Cupriavidus metallidurans CH34: one gene and its partner. The protein of the gene in region 2 interacts with the protein of the main gene of each other region in a pairwise test. Links are inferred from orthologs where the notes say so. Each region holds a gene or a part of one and is shown on either strand. Other genes may lie near its edges.

Evidence for each region.
Region 1: the proteins of rho (region 2) and nusG interact in binary tests that used the Escherichia coli proteins (3 or more experiments, as listed by UniProt). The link is inferred for Cupriavidus metallidurans CH34 from one-to-one orthologs.

Annotation. Positions count from the first base shown.
Region 1 is NC_007973.1:3,608,551-3,619,991, forward strand. The notes cover bases 1-3,000. They hold nusG (transcription termination/antitermination protein NusG), read right to left. Parts: upstream 1,792-3,000; coding sequence 1,210-1,791; downstream 1-1,209. Other genes in these bases: rplA (50S ribosomal protein L1), read right to left, coding at 1-615; rplK (50S ribosomal protein L11), read right to left, coding at 616-1,047; secE (preprotein translocase subunit SecE), read right to left, coding at 1,802-2,182; tuf (elongation factor Tu), read right to left, coding at 2,402-3,000. Also shown: more of tuf, read right to left, coding at 3,001-3,592; RMET_RS16805 (DUF488 domain-containing protein), read left to right, coding at 10,034-10,420; RMET_RS16810 (nucleoside recognition domain-containing protein), read left to right, coding at 10,499-11,441. UniProt on the Escherichia coli protein: Part of the processive rRNA transcription and antitermination complex (rrnTAC). The complex forms an RNA-chaperone ring around the RNA exit tunnel of RNA polymerase (RNAP).
Region 2 is NC_007973.1:2,314,130-2,325,379, forward strand. What follows is about bases 8,442-11,250. They hold rho (transcription termination factor Rho), read left to right. Parts: upstream 8,442-9,119; coding sequence 9,120-10,382; downstream 10,383-11,250. Other genes in these bases: trxA (thioredoxin TrxA), read left to right, coding at 8,612-8,938; RMET_RS10695 (M90 family metallopeptidase), read left to right, coding at 10,465-11,250. Outside these bases: RMET_RS10665 (adenosylcobalamin-dependent ribonucleoside-diphosphate reductase), read right to left, coding at 1-931; RMET_RS10670 (UvrD-helicase domain-containing protein), read right to left, coding at 1,322-4,885; RMET_RS10675 (PD-(D/E)XK nuclease family protein), read right to left, coding at 4,882-7,812; RMET_RS10680 (hypothetical protein), read right to left, coding at 7,874-8,149. UniProt on the Escherichia coli protein: Facilitates transcription termination by a mechanism that involves Rho binding to the nascent RNA, activation of Rho's RNA-dependent ATPase activity, and release of the mRNA from the DNA template.

The DNA of each region.
Region 1 (11,441 bases), 1.3 Mb from region 2 along the record:
CTTGCTCGTAGCCGGCTTAGCCTTGACCAGTGCGTCCAGCAGGGCGCTCAGGTTGCTCTTCAGCGCGGTGTCTTCGAACGAGCGACGACCGATGGTGGCGTGGATGATACCGGCCTTATCGACACGGAACTGAACCTGACCAGCCTTGGCGTTCTTCACAGCCTGGGCTACGTCCGGCGTCACGGTGCCAACCTTCGGGTTCGGCATCAGGCCACGCGGGCCGAGGATCTGACCCAGCGTACCAACGATACGCATCGTGTCCGGCGAAGCGATCACGATGTCGAAGTCCAGGTTACCGGCCTTGACTTGCTCGGCCAGGTCTTCCATGCCGACCACGTCAGCACCGGCGGCCTTGGCGGCTTCAGCCTTTTCACCCTGGGCGAACACGGCAACGCGAACCGACTTACCGGTACCAGCCGGCAGCACCACGGAACCACGCACGACCTGGTCCGACTTCTTGGCGTCGATGCCCAGTTGCACGGCCACGTCGATCGACTCGTCGAACTTTGCCGAAGCGCAGCTCTTGACCAGGCTCAGGGCCTCGTCGATCGGGTAGAACTTGGTACGCTCGATCTTCGCCTTGTTGGCGGCGACGCGCTTGGAAACCTTAGCCATTTACAGACCCTCCACGGTGATGCCCATCGAACGGGCCGAACCAGCGATCGTACGCACGGCGGCGTCGAGGTCAGCAGCGGTGAGGTCAGCGTTCTTGGCCTTGGCGATTTCTTCAGCCTGGGCGCGGGTGATCTTGCCAACCTTGTCGGTATGGGGCTTCGGCGAACCCTTGGTGATGCCTGCTGCCTTCTTGATCAGCACGGTCGCCGGCGGCGACTTCATCACGAAGGTGAAGCTCTTGTCAGCGAAGGCGGTAATCACCACCGGCACCGGCAGACCAGGCTCCATGCCCTGAGTCTGCGCGTTGAACGCCTTGCAGAACTCCATGATGTTCAGACCACGCTGACCCAGTGCGGGACCAACGGGCGGGGAGGGATTTGCCTTACCAGCCGGGATTTGCAGCTTGATAAAGCCAATAATCTTCTTGGCCATCTTTACTCCAATCCGGATCCGTTCCTTTGGAATCAGATCCTGTTGAGTCGTAACGCGCTATCGCCATGCCAATCGGCACAACCTCACGCTCCTCTTGGGCACACCTTGCGGGCACCCTATCCTGGCTGCTGCCTGTCTTACGACGCCAGCAGCCAAAAATGCTTAAACCTTCTCGACCTGACCGAACTCGAGTTCGACCGGCGTTGCGCGTCCGAAGATCGTGACCGTCACGCGCAGGCGCGACTTTTCGTAGTTCACTTCCTCGACGTTGCCGTTGAAGTCGGTGAACGGGCCGTCCTTGACTCGCACCATTTCGCCCACTTCAAACAGCGTCTTGGGACGCGGCTTCTCGACCCCTTCCTGCATCTGGGTCATGATCTTGTCGACTTCCCGCTGGGAAATCGGGCTCGGGCGATTACGCGCACCGCCCACGAAGCCAGTCACCTTGCTGGTGTTCTTCACCAGGTGCCAGGTCTCGTCGGTCATTTCCATTTCCACCAGCACATAGCCAGGGAAGAAACGACGCTCGGTCACAGATTTGTGGCCGCCCTTGATCTCGACGACTTCTTCCGAAGGCACCAGGATGCGGCCAAACTTGTCCTGCATCTCGGCGCGCTCGATGCGCTCCTGCAGCGCGCGCTGCACACTCTTCTCCATACCGGAGTAGGCATGCACCACATACCAGCGCTTCTTCGACGAAGGCGATTCCGCGGCCGTGGTTTCCTGCTGAGCGTTATCCGTCATGTGCTACCTCTTATTTCCAGCCCAGCACGAGGGAGAAAATCACCCACTCGATGAGCTTGTCAGCCGACCACAGGAACAGCGCCATGATGACGACGAAGACGAACACAAGGCCGGTCATCTGACCGGCTTCCTTGCGCGTCGGCCAGACGACCTTGCGAACTTCCCGATACGATTCACGAGCGAATCCCACGAAGTCCTTGCCCGGCGCCGACAGCAGCGCGACAACCACGCCAGCTGCGATACCGGCGAAGAGCGCGGCACCTCGTACATACGAGGGCTGCTGCGCGAGCGCGTAGAAGCCGATGACCCCGGCAACCACCAGGAGCACCGCCACGCCGAGCAGCCACTTGCCGCTCGAGGCGCCTACGGTTTCGACATTGGGATTGGCCATGTTTCGCAAACGAGACTAAGCCGCGTCACGATTACCCCTCGCGACGCGGCTGATTGATTTGGCAGGGGCAGAGGGAATCGAACCCCCAACCTTCGGTTTTGGAGACCGACGCTCTGCCAGTTGAGCTATACCCCTAGAACAACTTTGGGTCGGCATTGCCAACCCCTCTGGCAAACGAACGCGGCCGGTTGATGCCGCGTTCGCCAGTTCGACTAATACTTAGTCGAGGATCTTTGCCACAACGCCGGCGCCGACGGTACGGCCACCTTCGCGGATAGCGAAGCGCAGACCTTCTTCCATGGCGATCGGGGCGATCAGCTTGACAGTGATCGACACGTTGTCACCCGGCATCACCATTTCCTTGTCCTGCGGCAGCTCGATCGAGCCGGTCACGTCGGTCGTACGGAAATAGAACTGCGGGCGGTAGTTGTTGAAGAACGGCGTGTGACGACCACCTTCGTCCTTCGACAGAATGTACACCTCACCCGTGAAGTGCGTGTGCGGCTTGATCGAGCCCGGCTTGCACAGAACTTGACCACGCTCCACGTCTTCGCGCTTCGTGCCGCGCAGCAGCAGACCAACGTTGTCACCAGCCTGGCCTTGATCCAGCAGCTTGCGGAACATTTCCACGCCCGTGCAAGTCGTCTTCACCGTCGGGCGGATACCCACGATTTCGATTTCTTCACCGACCTTGATCACGCCACGCTCGATACGACCGGTCACCACGGTACCGCGGCCCGAGATCGAGAACACGTCTTCCACCGGCATCAGGAACGTACCGTCCACAGCGCGCTCCGGCGTCGGGATGTACGTGTCCAGCGCGTCGGCCAGGTTCATGATCGCCACTTCACCCAGTTCGCCCTTGTCGCCTTCCAGCGCCAGCTTGGCCGAACCCTTGATGATCGGCGTGTCGTCGCCCGGGAATTCGTACTTCGACAGCAGCTCGCGCACTTCCATTTCCACCAGCTCGAGCAGCTCGGCGTCGTCCACCATGTCGCACTTGTTCAGGAACACGATGATGTACGGCACGCCAACCTGACGGGCCAGCAGGATGTGCTCACGCGTCTGCGGCATCGGGCCGTCAGCGGCCGAGCACACCAGAATCGCGCCGTCCATCTGCGCAGCGCCCGTGATCATGTTCTTCACATAGTCAGCGTGGCCCGGGCAGTCAACGTGGGCGTAGTGACGGTTGGCCGTCTCGTATTCCACGTGCGCGGTGTTGATCGTGATGCCGCGTGCCTTCTCTTCCGGCGCTGCGTCGATTTCGTCGTACTTCTTGGCTGCGCCACCGAACTTGGCTGCCAGCACCGTGGCAATCGCTGCCGTCAGCGTCGTCTTGCCGTGGTCAACGTGACCAATCGTACCTACGTTCACGTGCGGCTTGGTCCGCTCGAACTTTTCCTTTGCCATTTCGCGACTCCTGTCTCGGTAGCAATTGCCAGTGCGGGATTGATGGTGCCCATGGGCAGGATCGAACTGCCGACCTCTCCCTTACCAAGGGAGTGCTCTACCACTGAGCCACATGGGCGAAACTTGACTTACTTCTCTGGCGGCAACCGGTAGGCTGGAGCGGGTGAAGGGAATCGAACCCTCGTCGTAAGCTTGGAAGGCTTCTGCTCTACCATTGAGCTACACCCGCCCGGTTACTTCCTGCTTCACCGGCTTTCGCCTGGTTGCTGCCTTGCATTCTGGTGGAGAGGGCTGGATTCGAACCAGCGTAGGCGTAAGCCAACAGATTTACAGTCTGCCCCCTTTAGCCACTCGGGCACCTCTCCGCAGAGAACTTGTGATTATGGTGCAACCTACCTTGGCTGTCAAGCACTTTCCATTGCGGTCAGCGACTTTGCGGATTGCCAGGAGGCCCACTGAATATCCGCTCGAGGCGGCTCCAGAGGAACCAGAATCATCGATCTGAAATCGACGCTCTCACCCTATAGGGGTCTCCGAGAGCCGCTTCAGCAGCCGGATTTGGGTTGCTAAAGCCTGATTTCAGAGTTTGAACACCGCGCAAACAAACCGCGCCGGCCAAAGCAAAACCCCCAGCTTATGGGGCTGGGGGTTTTGGGTATAAGAGCCTGGCGATGACCTACTTTCACACGGGTAGTCCGCACTATCATCGGCGCGAAGTCGTTTCACGGTCCTGTTCGGGATGGGAAGGAGTGGTTCCAACTTGCTATGGTCACCAGGCATGAGGGGTTGCCGGGCTGACCCAAGGTCAGCGCGGCGAATCTGGGTGTAGTAAAGATTGGGTTGTGTTGCACACCTGGGCACAAGGCGCACTCACCAGGTAAAACACACTGGTTATAGGATCAAGCCTTACGGGCAATTAGTACTGGTTAGCTTAACGCATTACTGCGCTTCCACACCCAGCCTATCAACGTCCTGGTCTCGAACGACCCTTCAAGGAGGTCAAGCCTCCAGGGAATCCTCATCTTCAGGCGAGTTTCCCGCTTAGATGCTTTCAGCGGTTATCTCTTCCGTACATAGCTACCCTGCGATGCCTCTGGCGAGACAACAGGTACACCAGCGGTACGTCCACTCCGGTCCTCTCGTACTAGGAGCAGCCCCCGTCAAGATTCCAACGCCCACGGCAGATAGGGACCAAACTGTCTCACGACGTTTTAAACCCAGCTCACGTACCTCTTTAAATGGCGAACAGCCATACCCTTGGGACCGGCTACAGCCCCAGGATGAGATGAGCCGACATCGAGGTGCCAAACACCGCCGTCGATATGAACTCTTGGGCGGTATCAGCCTGTTATCCCCAGAGTACCTTTTATCCGTTGAGCGATGGCCCTTCCATTCAGAACCACCGGATCACTATGTCCTGCTTTCGCACCTGCTCGACTTGTCGGTCTCGCAGTTAAGCACGCTTTTGCCATTGCACTTTAGGTACGATGTCCGACCGTACCAAGCGTACCTTCGAACTCCTCCGTTACACTTTGGGAGGAGACCGCCCCAGTCAAACTGCCTACCATGCACTGTCCCCGACCCGGATTCACGGGCCAAGGTTAGAACCTCAAACAAACCAGGGTGGTATTTCAAGGACGGCTCCACGTGAACTAGCGTCCACGCTTCAAAGCCTCCCACCTATCCTACACAGATCGGTTCAAAGTCCAATGCAAAGCTACAGTAAAGGTTCATGGGGTCTTTCCGTCTAGCCGCGGGGAGATTGCATCATCACAAACACTTCAACTTCGCTGAGTCTCGGGAGGAGACAGTGTGGCCATCGTTACGCCATTCGTGCAGGTCGGAACTTACCCGACAAGGAATTTCGCTACCTTAGGACCGTTATAGTTACGGCCGCCGTTTACCGGGACTTCAATCAAGAGCTTGCACCCCATCATTTAATCTTCCGGCACCGGGCAGGCGTCACACCCTATACGTCCACTTTCGTGTTTGCAGAGTGCTGTGTTTTTATTAAACAGTCGCAGCCACCATTTTATTGCAACCCCTTCACCCTCCTGGCGCAGGCCAGTCAAGCTACAAGGGCGTACCTTATCCCGAAGTTACGGTACCAATTTGCCGAGTTCCTTCTCCCGAGTTCTCTCAAGCGCCTTAGAATACTCATCTCGCCCACCTGTGTCGGTTTGCGGTACGGTCTCGTATGACTGAAGCTTAGAGGCTTTTCTTGGAACCACTTCCAATTGCTTCGCAGCACTAGGCCGCTCGCCCCACATCCTTGAATTCCGCGCCCGGATTTGCCTAAGCGCCTTCTCCAATGCAGGGACCGGGACTTCCAACACCCGGACAACCTTCCGCGATCCGTCCCCCCATCGCATCATACGACGGTGCAGGAATATTAACCTGCTTCCCATCAGCTACGCATCTCTGCCTCGCCTTAGGGGCCGACTCACCCTACGCCGATGAACGTTGCGTAGGAAACCTTGGGCTTACGGCGAGGGGGCCTTTCACCCCCTTTATCGCTACTCATGTCAGCATTCGCACTTCTGATACCTCCAGCATCCTTTACAAGACACCTTCACAGGCTTACAGAACGCTCTCCTACCACGCACTTGCGTGCGTCCGCAGCTTCGGTGACTGGCTTAGCCCCGTTACATCTTCCGCGCAGGACGACTCGATCAGTGAGCTATTACGCTTTCTTTAAAGGGTGGCTGCTTCTAAGCCAACCTCCTGACTGTTTTAGCCTTCCCACTTCGTTTCCCACTTAGCCAATCTTTGGGACCTTAGCTGGCGGTCTGGGTTGTTTCCCTCTTGACACCGGACGTTAGCACCCGATGTCTGTCTCCCGTGATTGCACTCTTCGGTATTCGGAGTTTGCTATGGCGGGGTAATCAGCAATAGACCCCCCAACCATGACAGTGCTCTACCCCCGAAGGTGAGACACGAGGCACTACCTAAATAGTTTTCGGAGAGAACCAGCTATTTCCAGATTTGTTTAGCCTTTCACCCCTATCCACAGCTCATCCCCTAACTTTTCAACGTTAGTGGGTTCGGTCCTCCAGTACGTGTTACCGCACCTTCAACCTGGCCATGGATAGATCATCTGGTTTCGGGTCTACACCCAGCGACTCAACGCCCTATTCGGACTCGCTTTCGCTACGCCTTCCCTAATCGGTTAAGCTTGCCACTGAATGTAAGTCGCTGACCCATTATACAAAAGGTACGCCGTCACCCGTTTCCAGGCTCCGACTGTTTGTATGCATGCGGTTTCAGGATCTATTTCACTCCCCTCCCGGGGTTCTTTTCGCCTTTCCCTCACGGTACTGGTTCACTATCGGTCGATTACGAGTATTTAGCCTTGGAGGATGGTCCCCCCATCTTCAGACAGGATTTCACGTGTCCCGCCCTACTTGTCGTACACCTAGTTCCACAACGCTGTTTTCGCATACAGGGCTATCACCTGCTATGGCCGGGCTTTCCATCCCGTTCTGCTAACAATGCTGCTAAAGAGTACAAGGCTCTTCCCATTTCGTTCGCCACTACTTTGGGAATCTCGGTTGATTTCTGTTCCTGCAGCTACTTAGATGTTTCAGTTCGCCGCGTTCGCTTCCCTGACCTATGTATTCAGTCAGGGATGACCCATTCGGGCCGGGTTTCCCCATTCGGACATCTCCGGATCAAAGCTCGTTTGCCAGCTCCCCGAAGCTTTTCGCAGGCTACCGCGTCCTTCATCGCCTGTAATCGCCAAGGCATCCACCACATGCACTTGTTCGCTTGACCCTATAACGAGTGTGTCTCTCGGACACGACCGTCATAGGTCTGAGTTCTCGCGTTTGTGCCGTATTCCAAGTCATCTTTCGATCACTTTAAATACTTTTTGGTTGATACAATCACAACCCGGTATCGCGTTTGTACTACAGCGTCTCATCAACGCTCGCGACACCTTTACTACATCCCATATTGTTAAAGAACAGCCAGGCTTAACGCCTGTTGGCAACAGCCAAAGACAAACACTCAGGCGCCTCGCCTGAATTCTTGTCTTTGACTACAACCCCAAGGTACTGGTGGAGGATGACGGGATCGAACCGACGACCCCCTGCTTGCAAAGCAGGTGCTCTCCCAGCTGAGCTAATCCCCCGCGCGATAACTTGGTGGGTCTGGTAGGACTTGAACCTACGACCCCCGCCTTATCAAGACGGTGCTCTAACCACCTGAGCTACAGACCCTTGGCTGTAACAGCAAACAAACCGATAAGTGTGAACGCTTGACTTGTGAACACAAGCCTCTAGAAAGGAGGTGATCCAGCCGCACCTTCCGATACGGCTACCTTGTTACGACTTCACCCCAGTCATGAACCCTGCCGTGGTAATCGCCCTCCTTGCGGTTAGGCTAACTACTTCTGGCAAAACCCACTCCCATGGTGTGACGGGCGGTGTGTACAAGACCCGGGAACGTATTCACCGCGGCATGCTGATCCGCGATTACTAGCGATTCCAGCTTCACGTAGTCGAGTTGCAGACTACGATCCGGACTACGATGCGTTTTCTGGGATTAGCTCCCCCTCGCGGGTTGGCAACCCTCTGTACGCACCATTGTATGACGTGTGAAGCCCTACCCATAAGGGCCATGAGGACTTGACGTCATCCCCACCTTCCTCCGGTTTGTCACCGGCAGTCTCTCTAGAGTGCTCTTGCGTAGCAACTAGAGACAAGGGTTGCGCTCGTTGCGGGACTTAACCCAACATCTCACGACACGAGCTGACGACAGCCATGCAGCACCTGTGTCCACTTTCCCTTTCGGGCACCTAATGCATCTCTGCTTCGTTAGTGGCATGTCAAGGGTAGGTAAGGTTTTTCGCGTTGCATCGAATTAATCCACATCATCCACCGCTTGTGCGGGTCCCCGTCAATTCCTTTGAGTTTTAATCTTGCGACCGTACTCCCCAGGCGGTCAACTTCACGCGTTAGCTACGTTACTGAGAAAATGAATCCCCAACAACTAGTTGACATCGTTTAGGGCGTGGACTACCAGGGTATCTAATCCTGTTTGCTCCCCACGCTTTCGTGCATGAGCGTCAGTCACGTCCCAGGGGGCTGCCTTCGCCATCGGTATTCCTCCACATCTCTACGCATTTCACTGCTACACGTGGAATTCTACCCCCCTCTGACGCACTCTAGCCTTGCAGTCACAAGCGCAATTCCCAGGTTAAGCCCGGGGATTTCACGCCTGTCTTACAAAACCGCCTGCGCACGCTTTACGCCCAGTAATTCCGATTAACGCTCGCACCCTACGTATTACCGCGGCTGCTGGCACGTAGTTAGCCGGTGCTTATTCTTCCGGTACCGTCATCCACGCCAGGTATTAACCAGCGCGATTTCTTTCCGGACAAAAGTGCTTTACAACCCGAAGGCCTTCTTCACACACGCGGCATTGCTGGATCAGGGTTGCCCCCATTGTCCAAAATTCCCCACTGCTGCCTCCCGTAGGAGTCTGGGCCGTGTCTCAGTCCCAGTGTGGCTGATCGTCCTCTCAGACCAGCTACTGATCGTCGCCTTGGTGGGCCTTTACCCCACCAACTAGCTAATCAGACATCGGCCGCTCCTGCTGCGTGAGGCCTTGCGGTCCCCCACTTTCACCCTCAGGTCGTATGCGGTATTAGCTAATCTTTCGACTAGTTATCCCCCACAACAGGGTACGTTCCGATGTATTACTCACCCGTTCGCCACTCGCCGCCAGACCGAAGTCCGCGCTGCCGTTCGACTTGCATGTGTAAGGCATGCCGCCAGCGTTCAATCTGAGCCAGGATCAAACTCTTCAGTTCAATCTCTGTGTGGTGCCGAAGCACCTCGCTCTTTCGAGCGGTCGCTCACTCTCAGAAAACTGACTGGCCAGGCTCCGAAGAACCCAACCAACATGTTTTACTGTGCGAGCACTGATAACTTTTGAAGCATCACAGCGACCGAAGTCACCGTGGCGTTCGCCATCAAGCGCCCACACTTATCGGTTGTTTGATTGTTAAAGAACCTCAGCGCCCGGCTTTGCCGGTTCGCTGTCGCTGCCTCGCTGACGTTGCCGTCATTTCGTTGCAGCGGAGAAACGAGATTATGCAGAGCATTCAGCGTTTCGTCAACAGTTTTTGCAGAACTTTTTTCTGCCGGTCAGCGCTGCATTCCCTCGCAACCCCAACCCACTGCCGCCCCGCAACCCTTGTCGCTGCTGCGTTTGCAGCGCGTTTCGTGTTGCGAGGGGGCGAATAGTACGGGACACCCACGGGGTTGGCAAGCACTTTCTGAAAATATCTAAAAAGGCTCTTCCAAAGCCTGACTGGCTATCGCCAAAATCATCGGCTCAACGGCAAATGCGTCATATATATAGAGGCATGTGACACCATGGATTCAGCCGCCGGATTCCCCGATACGGAATTCCGGCGAAAGTGGAGACAACTAGATGAGCATTCGTATCGTCAGGCTTGGCACACCCCGCGCAGCGGATGAAGGCCTGCGCATCGGTACCGTGAGACGGCCACCGCGAGGTGTCCCCAAGGCGGAGTTCGCCAGCAGGGACTATTACGATGTGTGGTACCCGGTACTTTCACCCTCCGCCGATCTAGTCGCGGAAGCGCAAGCAGCGACAGACGACAAGGCTTGGCGCGCATTCGACAGACATTTCCGGTCGCAGATGGCCGAACCAGACGCGAGTCGCACCTTGGATCTGCTGGCGGCGCTATCCCATCGGACCAATTTCTCACTCGGCTGCTATTGCGAGAACGAGGCCCATTGCCACCGGTCGATCCTGCGAGACCTGCTGGCTAAGCGCGGCGCCGATATCGCCTGAGTGTGATCGGCCTCGGGCTATGATGCGAAGCTTCGTCGGTGGAACGGCGAAGCCTTCTTACCGCCACTTTTCTCGCCGATGGCACTGAACCTCGTCTGGCTCGGATTCTTTCTCGTTTCTTTTGTCGCCGCATGTGTGCGGTTGATTGGTGGCGACACCGCGGTGTTTCCAGCCATGCTGGCCAGCCTGTTCGACAGCGCGCGCACTGCCTTCGAGATTTCACTTGGGTTGGCCGGAGTGATGAGCCTGTGGATCGGCATCATGCGCGTCGGCGAGCGCGCCGGCGCCGTGGATATGTTCGCCCGACTGGTGAATCCACTATTGCGCCACTTCTTCCCCGGCGTGCCGCAGGGCCATCCGGCGCAAGGCGCGATGATGATGAATATCTCCGCCAACATGCTGGGGCTCGATAACGCCGCCACGCCACTCGGGCTCAATGCGATGCGTGAGCTCCAGTCGCTGAATCGCCAGCCCAGCACCGCCACCAATGCGCAAATCATGTTCATTGTGCTGAACACGGCGGGGCTGACGCTGATTCCGACATCGGTGATCGCCATCCGACAGGCGATGGCTGTGAAACAGGGATTGGTTGGCTTCAATGCTGCGGATATTTTTCTGCCGACACTGCTGGCCACGGCGGTGTCTTGCCTGGCTGGATTGCTGGCCGTAGCGTGGGTCCAGCGGCTCAACCTGCTCAAACCCGCCGTACTGGTCACGTTTGGCCTCATCGGGGGCCTGCTTGGCGTCCTGTTCTTCTGGTTGCGACATGCTCCGCCAGATCAAGTCAGCAAGCTCACTGCCCTGGCCGGCAGTGGATTTATCCTTTCCCTGATCACCCTCTTCCTGGTCGTTGGAGCCCTGCGCCGCATCAATGTCTACGATGCGTTTATCGATGGCGCCAAGGAAGGGTTCGGCGTGGCGGTGCAGATCATTCCCTACCTGGTGGCCATCCTCGTTGCCATCGGCCTGTTTCGTGTAACAGGCTGCATGGATGTGGTGATGCAAGCGCTTACGAGTGTCT
Region 2 (11,250 bases):
TCGAGCCCAGGCAGCAGCAGCCATACGACGGCAACGGCTGCTCGGCGCACGGGTTGGTGGCCTCGATCGTCTCGCAGTAATAGAGATTGTTGTCGGCGTTGATGCGCGACAGGAACAGGATGCCAGGCTCTGCGTGGTCATAGGTGGCCTGCATGACCTGGTCCCACAGCCGACGGGCCGGCACACGCCGATACACCCACTGGCCGTCGTCGCGGCGATAGGCGCCCGCCGCGATACCGTCCGCGCCAGGCTCGGCCTCGTGGATCAGTTCGATTTCCCCATCAGCCGCCACCGCTTGCATGAACTCGTCGGTGACGCCAATCGAGATATTGAAGTTGGTCAGGTCGCCACGGTCCTTGGCGTGGATAAAGCTCTCGATATCGGGGTGGTCGCAGCGCAGCACGCCCATCTGCGCGCCGCGCCGTGCGCCGGCCGATTCCACGGTGGCACACGATGCATCGAACACCTTCATGAACGACACCGGCCCCGATGCGCGCGAGTGCGTGGCACGCACCAGCGCGCCACCCGGCCTGATCGAGGAAAAGTCATAGCCGACACCGCCGCCGCGCCGCATCGTCTCCGCAGCCTGGGCCACGGCGGTATAGATGCTCGGCTTACCGCCACGCACCTGGGAAACCGAGTCGCCCACAGGCTGGACGAAGCAGTTGATCAGCGTAGCTTGAATGCCTGTGCCAGCCGCCGAGTTGATACGCCCGGCCGGCACGAAGCCGCCTTCCAGCGCCCAAAGAAAGCGCGAGGCCCAGGCCTCGCGTTTGTCGGCAGGTTCCACCTCCGCGAGCGCGCGCGCCACACGGCGACGCACATCGTCAATGGTCTGCTCCTCGCCCTTGGCGTATTTTTCCTGGAGTACTTCGATGGAGATGTCTTGCGGCGCAAGCGCGCCGCGGAGGATCTGGTCGTTTGCGTTCATGTCCCCAGCCTGTCAGTTGAGAGCTTTCCGGCCCGAATTTGCCGTCCGCCATGCTGCCAGCATGGCAGGACGCCAACCCCGCTTCAGATCAAACAACCAGCCAAAGTCCTTGGCAAGAATACAAAATTGGAAAGCCTCTCAAGGTTGCGTTACAATGCCGGTCGGACGGGCCTCCTCGCATGGCGGCGCGGTCAACCTGGTCAGGTCGGGAACGAAGCAGCCACAGCCGTTTTCCACCAGTGCCGAGGGTCAGGCTCGTCCCCCTAATTCCCCTTTCTGCTTTTATCTCCCGGCAATTCCCTGATTAATCTCTGGCGCCCGCCCGTTTTCGCGCGCCAGAAACATCCTATTGTGCGCCTGTTTTGCGAATCGGGCACAGGCCGGGTGCGCTCAGAACAATGACCCCTGCTGCGTCGTGGCGATAGGTACCGCCTGTGACGCCGAGGCACGCAGAAGCTCCACATCGATCCATTCTCCGGCCGCCGTGGCCACGCCAGCCTCGATCCGCTTGCCCGGAAACATCGGCGCCACCGCCGCTGCGTAGCGCAAGAGCTGCGTGCGATAGCCCGCATGTTCCTGCGGCAACAGCCTGAGCTTGTAGTCGATGATGACGACCCGCTCGTCGAATTCCACCAGCCGGTCGATTCGCAGCAACCGCCCGCGGCCGTCATAAAGCTCCACCTCATTGCGTGCCGACACGGCATCCACCGGGAACATCAGTTCGCGCAGTGCCGGGGCCTCAAGCATTGCGCGCAGGTCCGCGACGGCCGCCTCGGCCTGCTGCCGCCAGCGCTCACGCGCGTTCGGCGCACCCGCGCCAGTCAGCGGGAACCAGCGCAAGACCGTTTCCACGTCGGGCAAGCTGCCATGCGCATCGGGATAGCGCGAGACACGTTCGAGCAGCGCGTGCACCAGTTCGCCATGTGCAGCGGCATCGGCATCGAACACGATGCCCTCGGCCTCGTCGTCCGCATCGTCGATCGGCAAGCGGTCGTCAGCCGCATCGCGATAGCGCAGCCGGAAATCGGTATAGCGGATGCGCTCGCTGGCGGCGGTCAGGGTATCGACTGCCGCGACGTCGGTCTCGGGATAAGCCGTGATCTCGTCACCGACACCCGCCGCAGCCAGACGCACGTACCAGCTTCCGGCGATCTCCGCCCCTGGCGCATCTTCCTTCTCCGCCTTGCTCGCGCGCCCCTTGATGCCGCTAACCAGCAGGCCTTGCTGCGCGCGCGTCATCGCCACGTAGAGCAGATTCCAGTTTTCGCGATCGGCCAGCGCCGCTTCGGCGTCGAACAGCGGCGCGCGAGCCATGCCGCGCTCGTCACGCTTGCCGTAGGCGGAAAAATGCCGTGGCACCGCCGATGTCGGCGGCCAGTCGACCAGAATGCCACCACGATCCGCCGCCGGATCGCTGTGATTCGCATCGAGCAGAATCACGAACGGCGCCTCGAGGCCCTTTGCCGCGTGCACCGTCAGAATATGAACGGCATCGAGCTGATTGTCTGCGGCGTCGTCTGACTCCGCCTCGGTATCCTCGACACCTTCGCCCATGCCGCCCTCATCGGGGCTTTCATCCTCGTCACCACGCCGAATTTCCTGCAGCTCATCGATGAACTTGGGCAGGCTCGGATAGCGTCCGCCATCAAGGTCGAGCGACAGCTTCAGGAAGGCATCGAGATTGGCCAGCACCTGTTCGCGAATGGCGGCAGGCGCGGCTTCGGCATAACGGCGACGCACCTCTCCCTGGTGATAGATCTGGTCGACCAGATCATGCACGGGCTTGTGCGGCGCGAGCGCCAGCCAGCCGCGCAAGCGCGCGACACCCGTTCGCAGCGAATCGGAAACGCGCTCGGGCAGTCCCAGCGCCTCGATGCGTGCCCACCATCCACCTTCGCCCTCCATCATGGCCAGCAGCACCAGATCGTCGTCAGTCGCGCCCACGAGCGGGCTCTTGAGAACATGCGCGAGGTCGAGATCCGATTCCGGTGTCATCAGGAACGCCAGGAGCGCTGAGAGATCGAGTGCTTCCAGCGTCGTCAGCAAGCCGCCACGGCGCGGGCTCAGGCACGGGATGCCGGCCTCGCGCATCGCTCGTTCGTAATCAGCCAGAAAGGTCTTGCGTCGCACCAGCAGATGCATGTCGCGCCAGCCCGCCGGGCGAGTGCCATCGCCTTCCCTCACGGGCACCTGGTCGCGCAGATAGTGCAGCCAGGCTGCCACGCGGCGACCTTCCTCGTAACGCAGGGAGTCGCCTTTCTGCGTGCGTGGCTGGGTCAGCGTATCGCGATGGCCATCGCCCTCGGATGCTTCGTCATCCTCTGCTTCCTCTGGCTCGACGAGCGGCAGCAGCCAGACCGGTCCGGCCGGACCGCCGAGCGCCGTGGTTTGCGTTTCGTAGAGCGGATAGCGCCCTTCCGCGCGTGCGTGATCGAACACGGCGTTGACCCAGTCGAGCACCTCGGGGCGATTGCGGCGCGTGCGGTTGGTACGCAGCACGGTGGCGCCGAATCCGTCCTGAAGCATGACCCGCGCGGCATCGAACAGGCGCGCGTCCGCGCGACGGAAACGGTAGATCGACTGTTTGGGATCGCCAACCAGAAACACGGTGGGCTTCTCTCCCAGCCCCTGATAGCCGGCCAGCCAGCCCTGCAGGATGCGCCATTGGAGCGGGTTCGTGTCCTGGAACTCGTCAAGCAGCAGGTGACGATATCGCGCGTCGAGACGCACCTGCAGGTACGTGGCGGTTTCCTCGTCGGCCATCAGCTTCGCCGCCAGCCATTCGAGGTCCGCGAAGTCCATCGCACGCTGGTCGCCCTTGTGGCGCTGATAACGTTCGAGCAGTGCATCGCCCAGACGGTACAGCGCCAGGTTGATCGCGAGCACCATGGCCTCGCAGCGGCGCGCCGCGATCTCGTCCAGTCGTGCGCAGTGCTCTGCGTGCTGATCCAGCAATTCGTCAACGGCACCTTCGCTACCGCACACCTTGGCCAATGCCGTGGTACGACGCAGCGAGCGCGGCTTGCCCGCATCGGTGAAAAACGCGGCACGCAGCAACTGGAATGCGTTGGCGGCGGCCTCGCCCGGCGCGGCGCCCGCGTCGCGCCATGCGCGGATCGCGCGCAGTCCGTCGATGATCTTCGACGCGTGCCCCTGCTCGGTCTTCCCGCCACGACCGAGCAGCAGTGCCATCTGCGCGCATTCCTCGAGCCAGTCGTCGTCGCAGAGCGCGTCCACCAAAATGTCGGAGGTGGCATCGTCACCAAGATCCTGCGCCAGCTTCGTGGCGGGATCGCCCGACTCCTTGAACGCAAACCACTCGTTGCGTGCGTGGAACATCCGATCAAGCAGACCCCGTGCCTGGAAGTCACCGATCGCATCGACCAGCGCTTCATAGGCTTCGCGCAGATCAGCGTATTGCGGCTGCGCCAGCGCGCGCCAGAACGGCGCCCAGGCCTCGCGCTTCATGCGCAAGGCATCCTCGCGGAGCGACGCGCCGGGCACGATGCCCGACGACAGCGGCGCCCCGCGCAACAACGTGCCGAACCAGCCGTGGAACGTGTCGATCGCCATGCGGCCCGGTGACGCCAGCACTTGTGCATGTAGCGTCCGCGCGCGGGGCAATGCCGCGCGCGCGGCGTCTGGAGACAGCCCGCGCATTTCCAGCTGCGTCAACACCGCCTCATCAGTTCCGCCGGCAAGCTGCGACAGCACTTCGAGCAGGCGCTCGCGCATTTCCTCGGCGGCCTTGCGCGTAAAGGTGATAGCCAGGATCTCATGCGGCGCGGCGCCGGCCAGCAGCAGACGGACCAGACGCGCCACCAGCAGCCACGTCTTGCCGCTGCCCGCGCAGGCCTCCACCACCACGGAGCGGCCGGGGTCGCAGGCGGCGCGCGTAAAATCGGCCTCGCCCACGGATTGGCCATCGCGCAAATAGGCGTGAACTTCGGTCATGACTGCAGATCCGGCAACGCGGTGGACTCCCAGAAGCCCTTGCGGCACAGGCCGCGGGCATCGCAATAAGTACAGGCGGCGGCATCGCCGATCGCGGGCAGCTTCGCGCCTTGCCGCAAACGCACGACGTCATGCCGCAACTGGCGCTCGAGCCAAGTCACCGCCGCCTGAAATTCCGGCAGATCGACTTCCCGCTGGGCACCGGGCGAACTATCGCGGCCGCCCTGCTTCACACCTTCCAGCGCCACCCAGCTTCCCGCCACGGCATCGGCCCGAAGCAGACCGTAGAACGCCAACTGGCAGTCTTCCTCGGCATCACCGGCCTTGCGCCGCAGGCGGCTGGCTGGCTGGGTCTTGTAATCGAGCACCGCATGTGCGCCATCCGGTCCCTTGTCGAGCCGGTCGATCCGGCCGGCCAGCCGCAGCGGTACGCCATCGGGCATCGCCACATCCACGCCGGCATCGAATTCGCCACCGCGCCAGTGCCAGCCCGCTTCCTCACGCTCAGCCTGCCATGCCACGTACGACGGCAGGACTTCCATCCAGCGGCGGTAATAGCTGATGGCATTGCCGTCCTCGGCAATCTGCTTGCCGAACGAGGTATCCGAGATTTCCCGCAGACGCGCCAGACGCCGGTCGCTGTCACGCTCGCCAGAGGCATGGATCTCCTCGTGGTATTGCAGCAGCACGCGATGCAGCAGGTTGCCGATATCGCGCTTCTCGAGGTCGTCGCTGAGCGTGTCGAGCCCGGAAAGGCCCAGCATCCGGCTGGCGAAGAACTGATAGGGGCAACGGCGCAACGTGTTGTACGCCTGCGCGCTCCAGCGCTCTGGCACGCGCTCGGGCGCCACCGGCGCAGGCATTCCGGCGGGCTGCGCGAAGGTATCGTGCAGAGCGGGCGTGGCGCTGGCTTCGATCGGCGTGCCCGCTCGCGCGCAACATGCGGATAACCGCTCGATCCAGCCGGAGACATGATGCGGCTCGCCCCGGCTGCCGATGCGTTGCCACGTCAGCACGACGTCGCTGTTGTTGAGCAGCACTTCGGCCAGATCCCGGGCCTGCTGGGCAAAGCGGGCCTCGCGGTCTTCGAGCCCAAGCTCGCGTCGCATCTGGTTCGAGAAGAACATCAACTCAGCCGCGCTGGACGGCAACTGCGCGTCATCGCAGCCGACTACCACCACGCCGTCGAACCGTCGCATCCGGGCGCCGTTGAGCGGCAGGATCGTGATGCGCGACTGGCTCTGCGCCGAGGGCTCCTTGTAAGCCACCGATTCGAGCAATGCCGACAGCATCGCACGAAACTCCTGTTGGTTCAGCGTGGCGTGGCTGCCGGTCTCGTCGTCGGGCAAGTCGCCCAGCTTCGCCAGCGCATCCAGCAGTTGCCGCCCGGCATCGTCGGCAGCCAGCGCGACACGCATATCGAGCGTGTCAAGCATGGCGTCGAGGCGGCCCAGCCAGACATGGAGCGGCTGTTGCGCGAGGCCCCGTGGCCACTGCGCGGCCTCGTCGGCCAGCGTGGCAATCAGCGTGCGAGCCGCAGCGCGAATCTGCAGTTCGGCATCGCTGGCCTCCATCGTCTCCGCGTCGACCAGCGCGCCTGCCGCTCGCTCACGCTCTGCAAACAGATGCGCCAGTCTGGCCCAGCCTCCGGTAACTACAGCGCGACGGATGCGGCGCTCCATCAGCGCGATCGCCGCGCCGCGATGCTCGAATGCAGGCAGGCAAAACGGGCTCTTGAGCAGGTCGAGCAGTGCCGCGCTATCGCCATCGCGCGCCAGCACGTCAAACCAGCGCATCAGCGCGGCGGCTGCGCGCGTGGTCGACAACTTCCAGCCGGTTTCATCGCGGACAGGCGCTCCGGCACGCGCCAGCAACGCGCGGGCGCGGCGGGCCACCACGCGGTCGTGGGCCACGAGCGCCACATGCCTGCGGCCTTCGTTGAGCCATTGCACGAGCTGGTCCGCTGCTGCGGCGGCTTCATCCTCGAAGCGCGCGCTGCCGATAACGCGGACACGCGGACGTTCGGCCGGCAATTCGGCCGACAACGCAGCGGGCAAGGCCGGCGGTGCCGCGAACGGTTCGCTGTCGGCACTACTGTCCCCGTCGCGCCGGGCCTCGGGCCACAGCGCAAGCAGCGTCCGATACCAGTCGGACTCTCCCCCCGCTTCCGATGCGCCGGTCCAGTCGTAGCCGACCTCGAGCGTCGGCACGAGTTCGCCGGCCTGCTCGAGGAATCTGGCTTCAACCGGTTCCGGCGATGTCGGGCCAATCCAGACCACCGGCCCTGCAACCTGCTGCGCCATGCGCTGTAGCGCCCGGCGTCGTGCCGGAAGCGGGTCGTCCGGCCCCGACAGCATTTGCCAGAAGGCAAGCACGATCTGCGCCTCCTGCCCGAGAAAGCGCTCGGACAGGTGCGCATAAGTACGTTGCAGCGCGCCTTGCAGGAGCGCCGCCCGCTCGTCGCTATCGTCGCCCTCGAGATCATCGTCTCCGCGGATCGCCGCGTCCTCCAGCCAGCGCGCACTCAGTTCGTCACTGATCGATAGCAGCGTCTGCGCCAGTCCCCATGCCGCCCCCTCTGTCTGGGCGCCAAAGGCGGTCCGCAGCCAATCCTGTGAGCGAATCGCCTGTTGCACCGCCAATAGGCGCGCGGCATGGCCACGCGTGGGTGTCGGGTCGGCAGCAAGATCGGGGGGAAGGTCCAGCAGCCAGTGCCCGAGCGTCAGCACACGCGGTAGCAAACGGGGCTGCCCGGCGGCGCGCGCAGCGGCATCCAGCGCCTGGCGCACGCCAGGAATCTGCGCGGCCGTCGGCACGACGATATGCGCGCCAGTGGCAGCCGGGCCGCAGTGATCCAGGAAATACCAAGTCGCCGTGGCAGCCTGATCGAGAAAGGACGGCCCGGGAGGAAACGAGAGTCGGGTCATGGATAACGGGGACGGAGTCGAGGCCGAAGGCAACCCGTGACCCTCGGAACAGACATCTTGATTAGTTGTCGTCGCCTGCGCTGCCGCCCTCCAGACGGGCGCGCAGTTCGCGCGCCGTCTCCAGCAGGCCTTCATAGCCCGAGCGGGCGTGCTCGGGCAAATCGGGGTCGCCGATCAGCGTGCCGAGCGTTTCCATCACACTGTAGACCAGCCCCTTGGCGGCGCCGGTGGCGATGCTCTCGGACTCGACGGCGCTGCTGAGATGCTGCAGCGCATCGCTCAGGTGGTCCGCCTGGCTTTCATCGGACGGAGTGGGCTTGCGGGAGTCTGGCGTCATGATCAATAGCGTTGTGAATCGGTTTGTGCGTCACATGCGCACGATTCCATTCTACTCGCGTGTCACGTCTGTCTGAATGGATTACGCGTGGATTGCGCGGATACGCGAAGTGCATTCTAGATCATGCCGACGAGCAGGCCTCGCATGGCGCCTCCGCGAAGGCGCGGCAGATTAACTCAAATAAGGGATGCCAATAGCGGGAAACTCTTGCGGCGATTGACACTATCATCGGCAAAACGATTCACAACACGGCACAATATCCACTGTTGCCGCCCCCGGCTAAATCCCGATTCTGGCGAGGACTTGATTTTCGCCAAGCTGGTAACATATCGGCATCAGCGGCGCATACTGCCGCGCGCCGCCGCGCTGCGAGTCCGCGCAATGTCGTGTAAGGTAGCGGATCGCGCCGACAGCCGTTGTCCGCCTTCAACATAAACTGAGCGATACCTGAGGTTCCCCGCCATGAGCGAACAAATCAAATATGTGAGCGACGCTTCGTTCGATGCCGACGTGCTCAAGTCCGACAAGCCCGTGCTGCTCGACTTCTGGGCCGAATGGTGCGGTCCTTGCAAGATGATCGCCCCGATCCTGGACGAAGTCGCGAAGGACTACGGCGACAAGGTGCAGGTCGCCAAAATCAACGTGGATGAAAACCAGCAAGTGCCGGCCAAGTTCGGCATTCGCGGCATCCCGACGCTGATCCTGTTCAAGAACGGCCAAGTGGCCGCGCAGAAGGTTGGCGCGCTGTCGAAGTCGCAGCTGACCGCGTTCCTGGACAGCCAGCTGTAATCTGTACCCGCCCGGGGCCGAACGGCTCCGGGAATGCACTACCCGGTCATGCGTGCGTCAGCTCTGGCGCACCGGCCGGATTGTGCTATGATGCCACCCAACAACTTCCCCGAGCGTTCGCTCATTCTTTTCCCCCTTCTCCTTGTTCTTGCCCGTCCGGGCACTTCTGTACCCCTCGTCTATGCACCTGACAGAACTCAAATCGCTTCACGTGTCTGCGCTTCTCGAAATGGCGGCAACGCTCGAGATCGACAATGCACAGCGGATGCGCAAACAGGAACTGATGTTTGCGATCCTCAAGAAGCGCGCCAAGATGGGCGAAACCATCTACGGAGACGGCACGCTGGAAGTTCTGCCCGATGGCTTCGGTTTCCTGCGCTCGCCGGAAACTTCCTACTTGGCCAGCACGGACGACATCTACATCAGCCCTTCGCAGATCCGCCGTTTCAACCTGCACACCGGTGACTCGATCGAAGGCGAAGTGCGTACGCCGAAGGACGGCGAGCGCTATTTCGCGCTGGTGAAGGTGGACAAGGTCAACGGGCAGCCTCCCGAAGCGGTGAAGAACCGCATCATGTTCGAGAACCTGACGCCGCTGCATCCGAACCGGCCGCTCACGCTCGAACGCGATATCCGCGCCGAGGAAAACATCACCGGCCGCATCGTCGACATCATCGCGCCGATCGGCCGCGGCCAGCGCGCGCTGCTGGTGGCATCGCCGAAGTCCGGCAAGACCGTGATGCTGCAGCACATCGCCCACGCGATTGCGAACAACCATCCGGAAGCCGACCTGTTCGTGCTGCTAATCGATGAGCGCCCGGAAGAAGTGACCGAAATGCAGCGCTCGGTGCGCGGCGAAGTGGTGGCGTCGACGTTCGACGAACCTGCGATCCGTCACGTGCAGGTGGCCGAAATGGTCATCGAGAAAGCCAAGCGGCTGGTGGAACTGAAGCGCGACGTGGTGATCCTGCTGGACTCGATCACGCGTCTGGCCCGCGCCTACAACACCGTGGTGCCGGCATCGGGCAAGGTACTGACCGGTGGTGTGGATGCCAACGCGCTGCAGCGTCCGAAGCGTTTCTTCGGCGCCGCGCGTAACCTGGAGGAAGGCGGTTCGCTGACCATTATCGCCACGGCGCTGATCGAAACCGGCAGCCGCATGGACGACGTGATCTACGAAGAGTTCAAGGGCACCGGCAACATGGAAGTGCACCTCGAGCGCCGCCTGGCCGAGAAGCGCGTCTACCCAGCCATCAACCTGAACAAGTCGGGCACACGCCGCGAGGAACTGCTGATCAAGCCGGACATCCTCCAGAAGATCTGGATCCTGCGCAAGTTCATCTCCGACATGGACGAAGTGCAGGCGATGGAATTCATCCTGGACAAGATGAAGCCGACGAAGAACAACGCGGAATTCTTCGACCTGATGCGCCGCGGCGGCTGATGCCACGCTGGTAGTCCATCCTGATAAAAAGGCGTACCCTTGGGTGCGCCTTTTTTCTTTCGCCCCCCCCCTCGCGAGAACCATGCTCGGAAAGCTGACCAGTTTCCTGCGCGCCCGCTCGAAAGCGCGCAAGCTCGCCCATTACGCGATTCCCGACGATCTCTGGGCGCAAACCGTGGCTGCCCTGCCCTTCGTGCAGCGCTACGACGAAGCTGACCTGACCGCATTGCGCGAGCTGGCCACACTGTTCATCGCCAACAAGGAATACTCGACCGCGCACGACATGGAGCTGACCGATGAAATGGTGGTCAGCGTGGCGGCGCAGGCTTGCGTGCCCATCCTCAAGCTCGGCATCGAGTGGTATCGCGGCTGGCACGGCATCGTGCTCTACCCGGGCGAGTTCGTGATCCGCAAGACCATCCAGGAGGACGTCGGCTTCGAGGACATCGGTCTCGTACATGGCGTCGAGGAAGAGGCCAGTGGCGAGGCATGGGAACACGGCCCGGTGATCCTGTCATGGCCGGATGTGGCCTCGCCCGGCGCCGGGCTGGACGCCCACCACGGCGAACACGAACTACCGGTAGACACGTACAACGTCGTCATCCACGAATTCGCCCACAAGCTCGACATGCTCAATGGCGAGGCCGACGGTGTGCCGCCGTTCTCGCGCGTTCTACACCCGGGTGTCGACGCCGAGCAGTGGGCGGAGACCTTCCTGAGCGAATACGATACGTTCGCAGAAGCCTGTGACGCCTTGCCCGACCATATCTGGGACGACCCCGATCGACTCCCTCCCCGCCTGCAGGTGATCGATCCGTATGGCTGCGAGGCGCCGAGCGAGTTCTTTGCAGTGGCGTCCGAAGCATTT